Regions from separate parts of the Streptomyces sp. NPDC048353 genome, predicted to be linked through region 1. Evidence: riboswitches for the same ligand, from Rfam matches in the RefSeq annotation. Region 1 holds a riboswitch; the other holds the start of a gene.
What was found. A riboswitch is a leader RNA that binds a small molecule or an ion and turns the genes downstream of it on or off. The one in region 1 is predicted to bind S-adenosylmethionine.
Positions count from the first base shown of each region.

Region 1 (6,865 bases):
GGCCTCTTCGCCACGATCTACATGATCAAGTAATCGGTCGCCTCTCGGCGCACCGAGACATCCAGCAAGCATCGACGCAGAAGATCCTGACACCGGGGTAATCCGTGAAAAAGCTCTCCGCACGACGACGCCATCCGCTGGCGGCGGTCGTCGTCCTCCTTCTCGCGCTGGCGGCCACTGGGGGGCTGTACGCCGCGTTCGCGCCCGCGGGCACGGCGAAGGCCGATGAAACCGCCCAGTCCCTCGCCATCGAGGAGGGCAAGAAGCTCTACTCCGTCGGCTGCGCCAGCTGCCACGGAACCGGCGGTCAGGGCACCTCTGACGGCCCTTCCCTGGTCGGCGTCGGCTCGGCGTCCGTGGACTTCCAGGTCGGCACCGGCCGCATGCCGGCCCAGCAGCCGGGCGCCCAGGTGCCGAAGAAGAAGGTCATCTACACGCAGGCTCAGATCGACCAGCTCGCGGCGTACGTCGCCTCCCTCGGCGCCGGCCCCATCACGCCGAAGGAGGGGCAGTACAGCCCCGACGGCGCCGACATCGCGCGCGGCGGCGACCTGTTCCGCTCCAACTGCGCCCAGTGCCACAACTTCACCGGTGAGGGCGGCGCGCTGACGCACGGCAAGTACGCCCCGAGCCTCGAAGGCGTGAGCCCGAAGCACATGTTCGAGGCCATGCAGACCGGCCCGCAGAACATGCCTTCCTTCCCGGACACGACCATGCCGGAGAAGGAGAAGAGGGACATCATCGCGTACGTCCAGGCCGTCAACGGCGAAAAGGCCGACAACCCCGGCGGGCTCTCCCTCGGTGGCCTCGGCCCCGTCAGCGAAGGGCTCTTCGGCTGGATCTTCGGCCTCGGTTCGCTCATCGCCGTTGCCGTCTGGGTCGCGGCCCACACCGCTAAGGCCAAGAAGTCATGAGTACCCAAGAGATTCCAGAAGAGAACCTGCCCAGTGAGCAGGACACCGCGCACGGCGCGGTGAAGGTCGCCGACGACCCGTTCGCCGACCCGGGGCTCCCGCCCCACAAGCCGCGCATCCAGGACATCGACGAGCGGGCCGCCAAGCGGTCCGAGCGTGCGGTCGCCTTCATGTTCACGCTGTCGATGCTGGCCACGGTGGGCTTCATCGCCTCGTACGTGATCTTCCCGGTCGACAAGATCGTGTACGTCTGGCCGCTCGGCCGGGTGAGCGCGCTCAACCTCGCCCTGGGTCTGACCCTCGGCGCGGCGCTCTTCTTCATCGGCGCGGGCGCGGTCCACTGGGCCCGCACCCTGATGTCCGACGTCGAGATGGCGGACGACCGTCACCCGATCCAGGCCTCCCCGGAGACCAAGGCGAAGGTGATGGCGGACTTCGCGGCCGGTGCCGCCGAGTCCGGCATGGGCCGGCGCAGCCTGATCCGCAACACCATGTTCGGCGCGCTCGCCCTCGTACCGCTCTCCGGCATCGTGCTCCTGCGTGACATGGGTCCGCTGCCCGAGAAGAAGCTCCGCAGCACGCTGTGGGCCAAGGGCAAGCAGCTCATCAACATGAACACGCACGAGCCGCTGCGTCCCGAGGACGTCGCGGTCGGTTCGCTGACCTTCGCGATGCCCGAGGGCCTCTCGGAGCACGACCACAACTTCCAGACCGAGATCGCCAAGGCCGCCCTGATGATCGTCCGGATCCAGCCGGACGACATCAAGGACAAGCGCGAGCTCGAGTGGTCGCACGAGGGCATCGTCGCCTTCTCGAAGATCTGCACCCACGTGGGCTGCCCGATCTCCCTGTACGAGCAGCAGACGCACCACGTGCTCTGCCCGTGCCACCAGTCCACCTTCGACCTGTCCGACGGCGCCCGCGTCATCTTCGGCCCGGCCGGTCACGCCCTTCCGCAGCTGCGGATCGGTGTGAACGACAAGGGCTTCCTCGAGGCGCTCGGCGACTTCGACGAGCCCGTCGGCCCTGCCTTCTGGGAGCGCGGATGAGCACTGTGACCGATACGCAGAAGAAGGCGCCCGCCGGTGAGCGGGTCGCCGACTGGGCCGACGGCCGCCTGGGGATCTACTCCCTGGCCAAGGCCAACATGCGGAAGATCTTCCCGGACCACTGGTCCTTCATGCTCGGTGAGATCTGCCTCTACAGCTTCATCATCATCATCCTCACGGGTGTGTACCTGACCATGTTCTTCCACCCGTCGATGAACGAGGTGGAGTACCACGGCAGCTACGTCCCGCTGCAGGGTCAGCTGATGTCCGAGGCGTTCAACTCGACCATGCACATCTCGTTCGACGTGCGCGGTGGTCTGCTCATCCGGCAGATCCACCACTGGGCGGCGCTGATCTTCATCGCCGGCATGTTCGTGCACATGATGCGCGTGTTCTTCACCGGCGCCTTCCGCAAGCCGCGTGAGATCAACTGGCTGTTCGGCTTCCTGCTGTTCTTCCTGGGCATGTTCACCGGCTTCACCGGCTACTCGCTCCCGGACGACCTGCTCTCCGGCACCGGTGTCCGCTTCATGCAGGGCGCGATCCTGTCCGTGCCGATCGTCGGCACGTACCTGTCGATGTTCCTGTTCGGCGGGGAGTTCCCCGGCGGCGACTTCGTGGCCCGGTTCTACTCGGCCCACGTGCTGCTGCTGCCCGGCATCATGCTCGGCCTCGTGGTGGCGCACCTGATCCTGGTCTTCTACCACAAGCACACGCAGTTCGAGGGCCCCGGCCGTACGAACAAGAACGTCGTGGGCATGCCGCTGCTGCCGGTCTACATGGCCAAGGCCGGAGGCTTCTTCTTCCTGGTCTTCGGTGTCATCGCGGTCATCTCGGCGATCGCCTCGATCAACCCGATCTGGGCGCTCGGCCCGTACCGCCCGGACCAGGTGTCCACCGGCGCCCAGCCCGACTGGTACATGGGCTTCGCCGAGGGTCTGATCCGTGTCATGCCGGGCTGGGAGATCAACCTCTGGGGCCACACGCTGGTCCTCGGCGTGATGATCCCGCTGGCGATCTTCCCGGCGGTCCTCGCGGCGATCGCGGTCTACCCGTTCATCGAGTCGTGGATCACCGGCGACAAGCGCGAGCACCACATCGCGCAGCGCCCGCGCAACGCTCCGACGCGCACCGCCTTCGGTGTCGCCTGGATCACCGCGTACATGATCATGCTCGTGGGTGGTGGCAACGACATCTTCGCGACCCACTTCCACCTGTCGATCAATGCGATCACCTGGTTCGTCCGGATCGCGTTCTTCGTCGGCCCGGTCATCGCGTTCATCATCACCAAGCGGATCTGCCTCGGCCTCCAGCGCCGGGACAAGGACAAGGTGCTGCACGGTCGCGAGTCCGGCATCATCAAGCGCCTGCCGCACGGTGAGTTCGTCGAGATCCACGAGCCGCTCAGCCAGGGCCAGCTGTACACGCTCACGGCGCACGAGCAGTACGAGCCCGCGGCGCTGCCCGCGGCCGTCGACGAGAACGGCGTCGAGCGCAAGGTGGGCCGGATGGAGAAGCTCCGGATCAAGCTCAACCGGGGCTACTACGGCCAGGACAACCAGGTGGCCAAGCCCACCGCCGAGGAGTACAAGGAGATCACCAGCGGCCACGGCCACCACTGATCACCCGAGTCCCCTCAGGGCTTCGCCCTGAGCGGGCACCCTCGAGGTCGCCACGGCGAGAGCCCCGTCCATTCGATGGACGGGGCTCTTTGCCGTCTCCCCGGGTGGATAGGGTGGCCTTGTATTCGTCTCGTCACGCGATGACCAGGAGCTGCCATGAGCGCTGCGACCCCCGCTGGAGGACCTCACACGGCGGGCCGCTCCTGGCCGGCCGTGCTGGACGGCCTGCTGACCGGCCGTGACCAGAGCGCCGAGGACACCGCCTGGGCGATGGACCGGATCCTGCGCGGCGAGGCCACCGATGCCCAGATCGCCGGCTTCGCGGTCGCGCTGCGCGCCAAGGGCGAGACGGTCGAGGAGATCACCGGCCTCGTCCGGACCATGTACGAGCACGCCAACCTCATCGAGGTCCCGGGCGCGTCCGTGGACATCGTCGGCACGGGCGGCGACGGCGCGAAGACCGTCAACATCTCCACCATGTCGGCGATCGTGGTGGCCGGCGCGGGGGCCAAGGTCGTCAAGCACGGCAACCGGGCCGCGTCCAGCGCCAGCGGTGCCTCCGACGTCCTGGAGAAGCTCGGCGTCAACCTGGAGCTGACCCCGCGGCGGGTGGCCGAGGTCGCCGAGGAGGCCGGGATCACCTTCTGCTTCGCGGTGAAGTTCCACCCCGCGCTCCGCCATGTGGCCGCCGCGCGCGGCCAGCTGGGGATCCGGACGGTCTTCAACTTCCTCGGTCCGCTCACCAACCCGGCCCGGGTCAGGGCCCAGGCGACCGGTGTCGCCGACGCCCGGATGGCCCCGATCATGGCCGGCGTGCTCGCCGAGCGCGGCTCCTCCGCGCTGGTCTTCCGCGGCGACGACGGCCTCGACGAGCTGACCACCACCGCCACCTCCCGGGTGTGGGTGGTCCGCGACGGGGCGGTGCGCGAGGAGGCGTTCGACCCGAGGGACGTCGGCATCGACATCGTCCCCGTCGAGGCGCTGCGCGGCGCCGACGCCTCGTACAACGCCGACGTGGCCCGTCGGCTGCTGGCGGGTGAGACCGGTCCCGTACGGGACGCGGTGCTGCTCAACTCCGCGGCGGCGCTCACGGCGCTGGAGCCGGGCGGGGGCACCCTGGTGGAGCAACTGCGCGGCGGGATCGCGAAGGCGGCCGAGTCCCTCGACTCCGGAGCCGCCCGCAAGGCGCTGGAGCGCTGGATCACCGCCAGCAACGCCTAGAAGACATCTGCGCAACCCGCGCTGCCTCGTTCCGGAATGCGGAACGGGGTTGCGCGGACACGATCAGCTGACATACGTTCTGTGCCAGGTCATGAGTGACAGCTACGAAGCCCCGGCTTGCTGTCCGGCAACCCTCCGTCCGTGGCGGGGTGCCCCGGGTGAAGACCAGGCCGTGGACAGCAAGGTCCACGGCAAGCGCGGACCCCTCGAAGCCTTGGGGTCCTGGTCCTCAGGGAGCCTCTTGTGAGCACGCGAATGCGATAGGGCCTTTTCCGGCCCTTCTCCGCACACCCCTCTTTCTTCTCCCAGCGCTGCCGCGTATCCGCCGGCGCGGGATCTCGCCTGCCTCGTACGGGAGTTCGCCATGTCTGTCTCCACCGCTGCCGCCGACCAGTCGGTTTGTGCCCCGCTGCCCGTTCTCGGACGGGATGTCACCGTCCCGCTCGTCACCGGCGGCGAGGTGTCGTACGCCGCGCTCGACTACGCGGCCAGCGCGCCGGCCCTCCAGCGGGTGTGGGACGACGTCGCCGCCTACGCGCCGTACTACGGCAGCGTCCACCGGGGCGCCGGATACCTCTCGCAGCTCTCCACCGACCTGTTCGAGAACAGCCGGGCCACCGTCGCCGAGTTCCTCGGCTGCCGCCCGGACGACCAGGTCGTCTTCACCCGCTCCACCACCGACTCCCTCAACCTGCTCGCCCGGGCCATCCCCGCCGGCTGCGAGGTCTTCGTCTTCGAGACCGAGCACCACGCCTCGCTGCTGCCGTGGAAGGACGCCCGGGTCACCTACCTCAACGCCCCGCGCACCCCCGCCGAGGCCGTCGAGACCCTGGAGCGCGCGCTCGCCGACCGCGACCCCTACGGCCCCGCCCTCGTCTGCGTCACCGGCGCGTCCAACGTCACCGGCGAGCTGTGGCCGGTGAAGGAGCTGGCCGCCGCCGCCCACGCCCACGGCGCCCGGATCGTCCTCGACGCCGCCCAGCTCGCCCCCCACCACCCGGTCTCCGTCGCGGAGTCGGACGTGGACTGGATCGCCTTCTCCGGCCACAAGCTGTACGCCCCGTTCGGCTCGGGCGTCCTCGCCGGCCGCGCCGACTGGCTCCAGGACGCCGACCCGTACCTCGCAGGCGGCGGCGCCTCGCGGAAGGTCGCCCGCCGGACCGACGGGGGAGTGGACGTCGAGTGGCACACCACCGCCGCCCGCCACGAGGCCGGATCGCCGAACGTGATCGGCGTCTACGCCATCGCCTCCGCCTGCAAGGCGCTGACCGAGGCCGGCTTCGACACCCTCGTGGCGCGCGAGCGGCGCCTGATCGACACCGTGCGCGCGGGCCTGGCCGAGGTGCCCGAGGTCAGGGTGCTCTCGCTCTTCGGCGACGACGCCCCGCGCGTCGGCGTCCTCTCCTTCGTCGTGGAGGGCTGGAACAGCTCCCACTTCGCCGCGGCGCTCTCCGCCGAGTACGGCATCGGGGTCCGCGACGGCCTCTTCTGCGCCCACCCGCTGGTCCGCACCCTCCTCGGCGGCGACCAGCAGCAGGTGGGCGAGTGCGGCGCCCCGGAGGGCGAGCCGGGCGAGAAGTCGCTGAACGCCATCCGGGTGAGCTTCGGCGCCGGTACGCCGGACGAGCACGTGGAGCGATTCGTACGGGCCGTCAAGGAGCTGGTCCGGGACGGCGCGCAGTGGAAGTACCGCACCGAGGACGGCCGCTGCGTCCCCGACCGCGGCTGACCATCACTCGTACGGATGAAGGGGGCTCCGCTCGGGGCCCCCTTCGTCATGCCCTCCGGGCCGGGCCGGGCGGGCGGTGGAGCGCCGGCGTCAGGACTCCAGTCCGATGGCGAAGGCCGCTTCCAGGTCGTGCTGGGAGTACGTGCGGAACGCGACGTGCGTGTCCGTCCCCTCGACGCCCGGGATCTTGCTGATCCGGCCGGGGATGACGTCCGCCAGGTCGTCGTGCCGGGGCACCCGGACCATGGCGATCAGGTCGTACGTACCGGTCACCGAGAAGACCTCGCTGACGCTGTCGAGCGCGGCGATGGACTCCGCGATCTCGGGGAT
Region 1 covers NZ_JBVJGU010000001.1:909,462-916,326, forward strand. The annotation lists gene ctaE (aa3-type cytochrome oxidase subunit III) at 1-33, shown strand, start outside; gene qcrC (cytochrome bc1 complex diheme cytochrome c subunit) at 105-914, shown strand; gene qcrA (cytochrome bc1 complex Rieske iron-sulfur subunit) at 911-1,963, shown strand; gene qcrB (cytochrome bc1 complex cytochrome b subunit) at 1,960-3,585, shown strand; gene trpD (anthranilate phosphoribosyltransferase) at 3,742-4,806, shown strand; SAM riboswitch class IV at 4,894-5,010, shown strand; gene ACZ6RC_RS04075 (aminotransferase class V-fold PLP-dependent enzyme) at 5,171-6,535, shown strand; gene ACZ6RC_RS04080 (Lrp/AsnC family transcriptional regulator) at 6,626-6,865, opposite strand, start outside.

Region 2 (6,865 bases), on a different contig from region 1:
CCGTGAGGTCGCCCTCGAGCTTCTCGAAGACCGAGGAGGCCTGGAGCAGGGCCACGCCACCACCGGCGACGATGCCCTCCTCGACGGCCGCCTTCGCGTTGCGAACGGCGTCCTCGATGCGGTGCTTGCGCTCCTTGAGCTCGACCTCGGTCGCGGCACCGGCCTTGATGACGGCCACGCCGCCGGCCAGCTTCGCGAGGCGCTCCTGGAGCTTCTCACGGTCGTAGTCCGAGTCGGAGTTCTCGATCTCGGCGCGGATCTGGTTCACGCGACCGGCGACCTGGTCGCTCTCGCCCGAACCGTCGACGATCGTGGTCTCGTCCTTGGTGATGACGACCTTGCGGGCGCGGCCGAGCAGGTCAAGGCCGGCGTTCTCCAGCTTGAGACCGACCTCCTCGGAGACGACGGTGCCGCCCGTGAGGATGGCGATGTCGTTCAGCATGGCCTTGCGGCGGTCGCCGAAGCCCGGGGCCTTGACGGCGACGGACTTGAAGGTGCCGCGGATCTTGTTGACGACCAGCGTGGACAGGGCCTCGCCCTCGACGTCCTCGGCGATGATCAGCAGCGGCTTGCCCGACTGCATGACCTTCTCCAGGAGCGGGAGCAGGTCCTTCACGGAGGAGATCTTGGAGTTGACGATCAGGATGTACGGGTCGTCCAGGGACGCCTCCATACGCTCCATGTCGGTGGCGAAGTACGCCGAGATGTAGCCCTTGTCGAAGCGCATACCCTCGGTGAGCTCCAGCTCCAGACCGAAGGTCTGGGACTCCTCGACGGTGATGACGCCTTCCTTGCCGACCTTGTCCATCGCCTCGGCGATGAGCTCGCCGATCTGGGTGTCGGCGGCGGAGATGGAGGCCGTGGAAGCGATCTGCTCCTTGGTCTCGACATCCTTCGCCTGCTCGAGCAGGGCGCCGGAGACGGCCTCGACGGCCTTCTCGATGCCGCGCTTGAGGGCCATCGGGTTGGCGCCGGCCGCGACGTTGCGCAGGCCCTCGCGGACGAGCGCCTGGGCGAGGACGGTCGCGGTGGTCGTACCGTCACCGGCGACGTCGTCCGTCTTCTTGGCGACTTCCTTGACCAGCTCGGCGCCGATCTTCTCGTACGGGTCCTCGAGCTCGATCTCCTTGGCGATGGACACACCATCGTTGGTGATCGTGGGGGCGCCCCACTTCTTCTCGAGGACGACGTTCCGGCCCTTGGGGCCAAGGGTGACCTTGACGGCGTCGGCGAGCTGGTTCATCCCGCGCTCGAGACCGCGCCGTGCCTCCTCGTCGAACGCGATGATCTTGGCCATGTGAAGTGGTCCTCCCGGACATGGGGTGGATAACGCTCCAGGACCGCGCCGACGCCCGCGACGGACGGCCTGCGGCTTCGGCGGTTCCTTGCCCCACCTGGCCACGGACCTCGTCTGCCCGATCCTCGTAAGCACTCTCACCTTCAGAGTGCTAACGCCAATGATTAGCACTCGACCCATGCGAGTGCAAGCGCCTCTCGGTGATCGGAACCCGACGGGCGAACGTGTCGGCACACGCACGAGGGGTCCGCATCCCGGTCAGGATGCGGACCCCTCGGCGCGAGAACGCGATGAGTGCGTGCGTGGTGGCCGATTCGCGCCGTGCTCAGACGGCGAGCTTGACCATGTCCGCCTGCGGACCCTTCTGGCCCTGCGAGATCTCGAACTCGACTCGCTGACCTTCTTCAAGGGTGCGGTAACCGTCCATCTGGATCGCGCTGTAGTGGACGAAAACATCCGCACCACCGTCGACCGCGATGAAGCCGTAGCCCTTCTCCGCGTTGAACCACTTGACGGTGCCCTGAGCCATGCCTAACTCCCCTATTACTGGCCCTTGCGCGGGACCGCACTTCGCGGCCCCGGGTCAGACCCTGCGCCGGAACGCGTCGACCGCGGCTGAATGTATCTGCCCAACTGCCCTCTGCAACAGGTCAATCGGACGAGAATTCTGGGCACGCCGGAAAGGAGAATTCAGGAGCATTCGCTGATTTACGGGGCAAGTCGGGCCCGTCAAAGTGCGCAGAAGGTACACAACACTCGAACACATTGGCTGCATCTTGTCGGGTGCGGGCGCATTCTCATATGCGTCCGGCACAGGCAGCGGAGGGGGCTTCCCCAACTCTACCCCGCTCAACCATGCAGAATTGCCCCCTCCGCTTCTGGAGCGGAGAGGGCAATTCGGTTACGCGGGGTAATGCGGAGCCTCAGCAGCCGCCGGCGACGGCCGGGATGATGGAGACGCCGGCGCCGTCGGGCGTCGCCGTCTCGAGACCCTGCTCGAAGCGGACGTCGTCGTCGTTGACGTAGACGTTGACGAAGCGGCGCAGCTTGCCCTGGTCGTCCAGGACGCGGGCGGCGATGCCGGTGTGGTTCTTCTCCAGGTCGGCGATGACCTCGGAGAGGGTCGTGCCCTCCGCCGGGACCTCGGCCTGACCGCCCGTGTAGGTACGGAGGATGGTGGGGATGCGGACCTTGACGCTCATGGAGTTGCTGCCTTCCGTGACGGGGGTGGTCAGTGGGCCAGGCCGGCGTCGCGGAACGCGTCCAGGCTGGGGCGGATGGTGGCGGTCGCCTGCGAGGTCTCGGCCACCGCGTCCAGGGTCTTCAGGCCGTCGCCGGTGTTCAGGACGACGGTCGTCAGGCTCGGGTCCAGCAGGCCGGCCTCGACGAGCTTCTTCGTCACGCCGACGGTGACGCCGCCCGCGGTCTCGGCGAAGATGCCCTCGGTCCGGGCGAGGAGCTTGATGGCCTCGACGACCTGCTCGTCGTCGACGTCCTCCACCGCGCCGCCGGTGCGCCGGGCGATGTCCAGGACGTAGGGGCCGTCGGCCGGGTTGCCGATCGCCAGGGACTTGGCGATGGTGTTCGGCTTCTGGGGCCGTACGACGTCGTGGCCGGCCTTGAAGGCCGTCGAGACCGGGGAGCAGCCCTCGGCCTGGGCGCCGAAGATCTTGTACGGCTTGTCCTCGACGAGACCGAGCTTGATCAGCTCCTGCAGACCCTTGTCGATCTTGGTGAGCTGGGAGCCGGAGGCGATCGGGATCACCAGCTGGTCGGGCAGGACCCAGCCGAGCTGCTCGCAGATCTCGTACGCCAGCGTCTTCGAGCCCTCGCCGTAGTACGGGCGCAGGTTGACGTTGACGAAGCCCCAGCCCTCGCCGAGCGGGTCGCCGATGAGCTCGGAGCAGAAGCGGTTGACGTCGTCGTAGTTGCCCTCGATGCCGACGAGCTCGCCGCCGTAGACGGCGGCCATGACGACCTTGCCCTGCTCCAGGTCGTGCGGGATGAACACGCAGGAGCGGAAGCCGGCGCGGGCGGCGGCGGCGCCCACGGCGCCGGCGAGGTTGCCGGTGGAGGAGCAGGAGAGGGTGGTGAAGCCGAAGGCGCGGGCGGCTTCGAGGGCCTGGGCGACGACGCGGTCCTTGAAGGAGTGCGTCGGGTTGCCGGAGTCGTCCTTGACGAAGAGCCTGCCCGGCTCGACGCCCAGCTCGCGGGCGAGGTTGTCGGCCTGGACGAGCTTGGTCCAGCCCGGGTTCAGGTTCGGCTTGTCGGCGACGTCGGCGGGGACCGGCAGCAGCGGGGCGTAGCGCCAGATGTTGGCGGGGCCGGCCTCGATCCGCTTGCGGAGCGCCTCGGGGTCGCCGGTGGGGAGGTCGTACGCGACCTCGAGCGGGCCGAAACAGAGCTCGCAGGCGAAGATCGGACCGAGGGCGAAGACTTCGCCGCATTCGCGACAGGAAAGCCCGGAAGCGGGACCGAGGTCGACCGAGTTCTGGGTGTTCGCGACAGTCTGTACAGCCATGGAGGGAGGCCCTTTCTCCTCATCTTTCCCATGGCGAATTTCGCCATGAGACGGATTTGGCACCTTCCCTAGCCGGGGACCTCGCGCTGGCGAGCGTACTGACCGACTGGAGGGTTGCCGGGGCTTCAACGGGCCGTTTCCCTCTGCCCCTCTGGATGAGCGGTATTCGGTTGTAGAACGCGGGTGGCACCCCGACATGCGTCGGGGATCCGCGTTGTTCAAGACTGTAACCGAAGGCATGGACGCTTGAGATGGTCGTCCGACCCGCGAGATGGAGATCACGTTGCTGGATGAAGTGGAGCGCTGGCTGGCCCGGCGGTCCTGGTCCGTCGCCGAGCGGCCGCTCGACCGGATCCTCGCGGCCAAGCGGGGGACCACCGTCAGCGTCGTGCTGCCCGCGCTCGACGAGGAGGCGACGGTCGGCGCGATCGTGTCCACGATCCGCCGCGAGCTGATGTCGGACGAGGTCCCGCTCGTCGACGAGCTGGTGGTGATCGACTCCGGTTCCGGTGACCGTACGGCCGAGGTCGCGGCGGCGGCCGGGGCCCGGGTCGTGGCGCGGGACGCGATCCTGCCGCGGATACCCGCCGTGCCCGGCAAGGGCGAGGTCCTGTGGCGCTCCCTGATGGTGACCCGCGGTGACGTCGTCTGCTTCGTCGACGCGGACCTGCGGGACTTCTCCGCCGACTTCGTCTCCGGGATCGTGGGCCCCCTCCTCACCGATCCCGGCGTCGACCTCGTCAAGGCGATGTACGACCGCCCGCTGGGCGGCGAGCCCGGCCAGGGCGGCCGGGTGACGGAGCTGGTGGCCCGGCCGCTGCTCAATCTGCACTGGCCGCAGCTGGCCGGTTTCGTCCAGCCCCTGGGCGGCGAGTACGCGGCCCGCCGCTCGCTCCTGGAGCGGCTGCCGTTCCCCGTCGGGTACGGAGTCGAGCTGGGCCTCCTCGTCGACGCGCTGCACACGGTGGGCCTGGACGCGCTCGCCCAGGTCGACGTGGGCGTCCGCAAGCACCGGCACCAGGACGGCCAGGCGCTGGGCCGGATGGCGGCGGCGATCTACCGGACCGCGCAGCTGCGGCTCTCGCGCGGCCACCTGGTGCGGCCCCGGCTGACCCAGTTCGAGCGGGACGAGACGGCGGGCGGCGGGGGCTTCACGCCGCGGACGTACGCGGTGGACACCGAGGAGCGGCCCCCGATGCGCGAGATCGCGGAGTACGCGCACCGCCGGGTGGCCTAAGGCGTGTCGGACGGGGCGTGTCCTCGGCCCTTCCGGCGCGTGGCGCATCCTCGAATGATGATGTTTTTTGCATACATTTCCGTTCTATGAGGTTCACCCATCGCAAGGGAGCGCTGCTCGGGGCCGCGGGGCTCCTCGCCGGCTCGCTGCCGCTCGTGGCGGCCGGCCCGGCCGCCACGGCCGTCCACGGCTCCGGCGCGGCACCGGAACCTGTCCCGGCGGCCGAGGTGCTGGATCGTGCCGAAACGCCGGGACGTGCGGAAGTGCCGGATCGGGCCGAAGTGCCGGATCGCGCCGAGGCGCTGGTGCGGGCCGAGGCGCTGGTGCGGGCCGAGGCGCTGGTGCGGGAGGCTGCCCGGCCGCCCGGGCTGCCGTCGCCGGAGGCGCGGCGTCCGGTCCCCGTGCCGCACGGCCCCGGCGTCTCGACGGCGCGGGCCGGCGACCACCGCACCGAGCGGCTGTGGCTGCTCGGCGGCCTCGCCCTGGCGCTCACGGCGACGGGTGTGGTGGCGACGGCCGCGCTGCGCGCCGCACGGGCCGTGCACGGCGCTCCCGGCGCGCGGGGCCCGCAGGACTCGCGTGGCCGGCGTGGCGACTGAGCGCCGTCGTTCGTATACGCACGTTTGAGCGTTTACGGGACGGGCTAGGTTCGCCACATGGCTTCTGTGCTGGTGGCTTCCAACCGTGGTCCGGTCTCGTACGCCGTGGCGGAGGACGGCTCTCTCGACGCCCGCCGGGGCGGTGGCGGGCTGGTCTCCGGGCTGAGCGCCGTCTCCTCCGAGGACAGCGTGTGGGTGTGCGCGGCGCTCGGCGACGGCGACCGGCAGGCGGTCCGGCGGGGGGTCTCCGAGCCGGGCGTGCGGATGCTCGACATCGACGCGGACGTGCACGCCGACGCGTACAACGGCATCGCGAACTCGGTGCTGTGGTTCGTCCACCACATGCTGTACCAGACGCCCGTGGAGCCGGTCTTCGACGCGGAGTTCCGCCGCCGCTGGGCGTCGTACGAGACGTACAACCGCGCCTTCGCGGAGGCCCTCGCGGCCGAGGCGGACCCGGGCGCCCTGGTCCTCGTGCAGGACTACCACCTGACGCTCGTCCCGGGCATGCTCCGCGAGGCGCGGCCCGATCTGCGGATCGGACACTTCTCGCACACCCCGTGGGCGCCGCCGGAGTACTTCCGGATGCTGCCCGACGACATCGCCGAGCAGGTGCTGCGCGGCATGCTCGGCGCGGACCGGCTCGGCTTCCTGACCCGGCGCTGGGCGGATGCCTTCGACGCCTGCTGTACGGCCCTGGTGGGCGGCACGGGCGGCACGGAGCTGGGGGTGCACGGCCTCGGCGCCGACGCGGACTTCCTGCGGGAGCGGTCGCGGCGGCCGGACGTGGAGGAGCGGCTGGCCGCGCTGCGGGAGCAGATCGGCGGGCCGGACCGGAAGGCGATCGTCCGGGTGGACCGGACGGAGCTGTCGAAGAACATCGTGCGGGGCCTCCTCGCCTACCGGGCCCTGCTGGAGGAGCGTCCGGAGTGGCGCGGCCGGGTGGTGCACGTGGCCTTCGCCTACCCCTCGCGCCAGGACTTGGTGGTCTACCGCGACTACACGGCGGAGGTGTCGCGGGTCGCGGAGGAGATCAACGCGGAGTACGGCACGGAGGACTGGACCCCGGTCCTGCTGCACGTGAACGACGACTTCGCGCGCTCGCTCGCCGCGTACCGCCTGGCGGACGTGGCGCTGGTCAACCCCATCCGGGACGGCATGAACCTGGTCGCCAAGGAGGTCCCGGTCGTCTCGGACGAGGGCTGCGCGCT
Region 2 covers NZ_JBVJGU010000002.1:108,956-115,820, reverse strand. The annotation lists gene groL (chaperonin GroEL) at 1-1,297, opposite strand, end outside; gene ACZ6RC_RS05890 (cold-shock protein) at 1,623-1,826, opposite strand; gene ACZ6RC_RS05885 (MoaD/ThiS family protein) at 2,221-2,499, opposite strand; gene thrC (threonine synthase) at 2,529-3,818, opposite strand; SAM riboswitch class I at 3,835-3,980, opposite strand; gene ACZ6RC_RS05875 (glucosyl-3-phosphoglycerate synthase) at 4,102-5,055, shown strand; gene ACZ6RC_RS05870 (hypothetical protein) at 5,142-5,654, shown strand; gene ACZ6RC_RS05865 (alpha,alpha-trehalose-phosphate synthase (UDP-forming)) at 5,712-6,865, shown strand, end outside.
Region 2: linked by a shared signal. The riboswitch ahead of thrC (threonine synthase) and the one ahead of ACZ6RC_RS04075 (aminotransferase class V-fold PLP-dependent enzyme) in region 1 are both predicted to bind S-adenosylmethionine.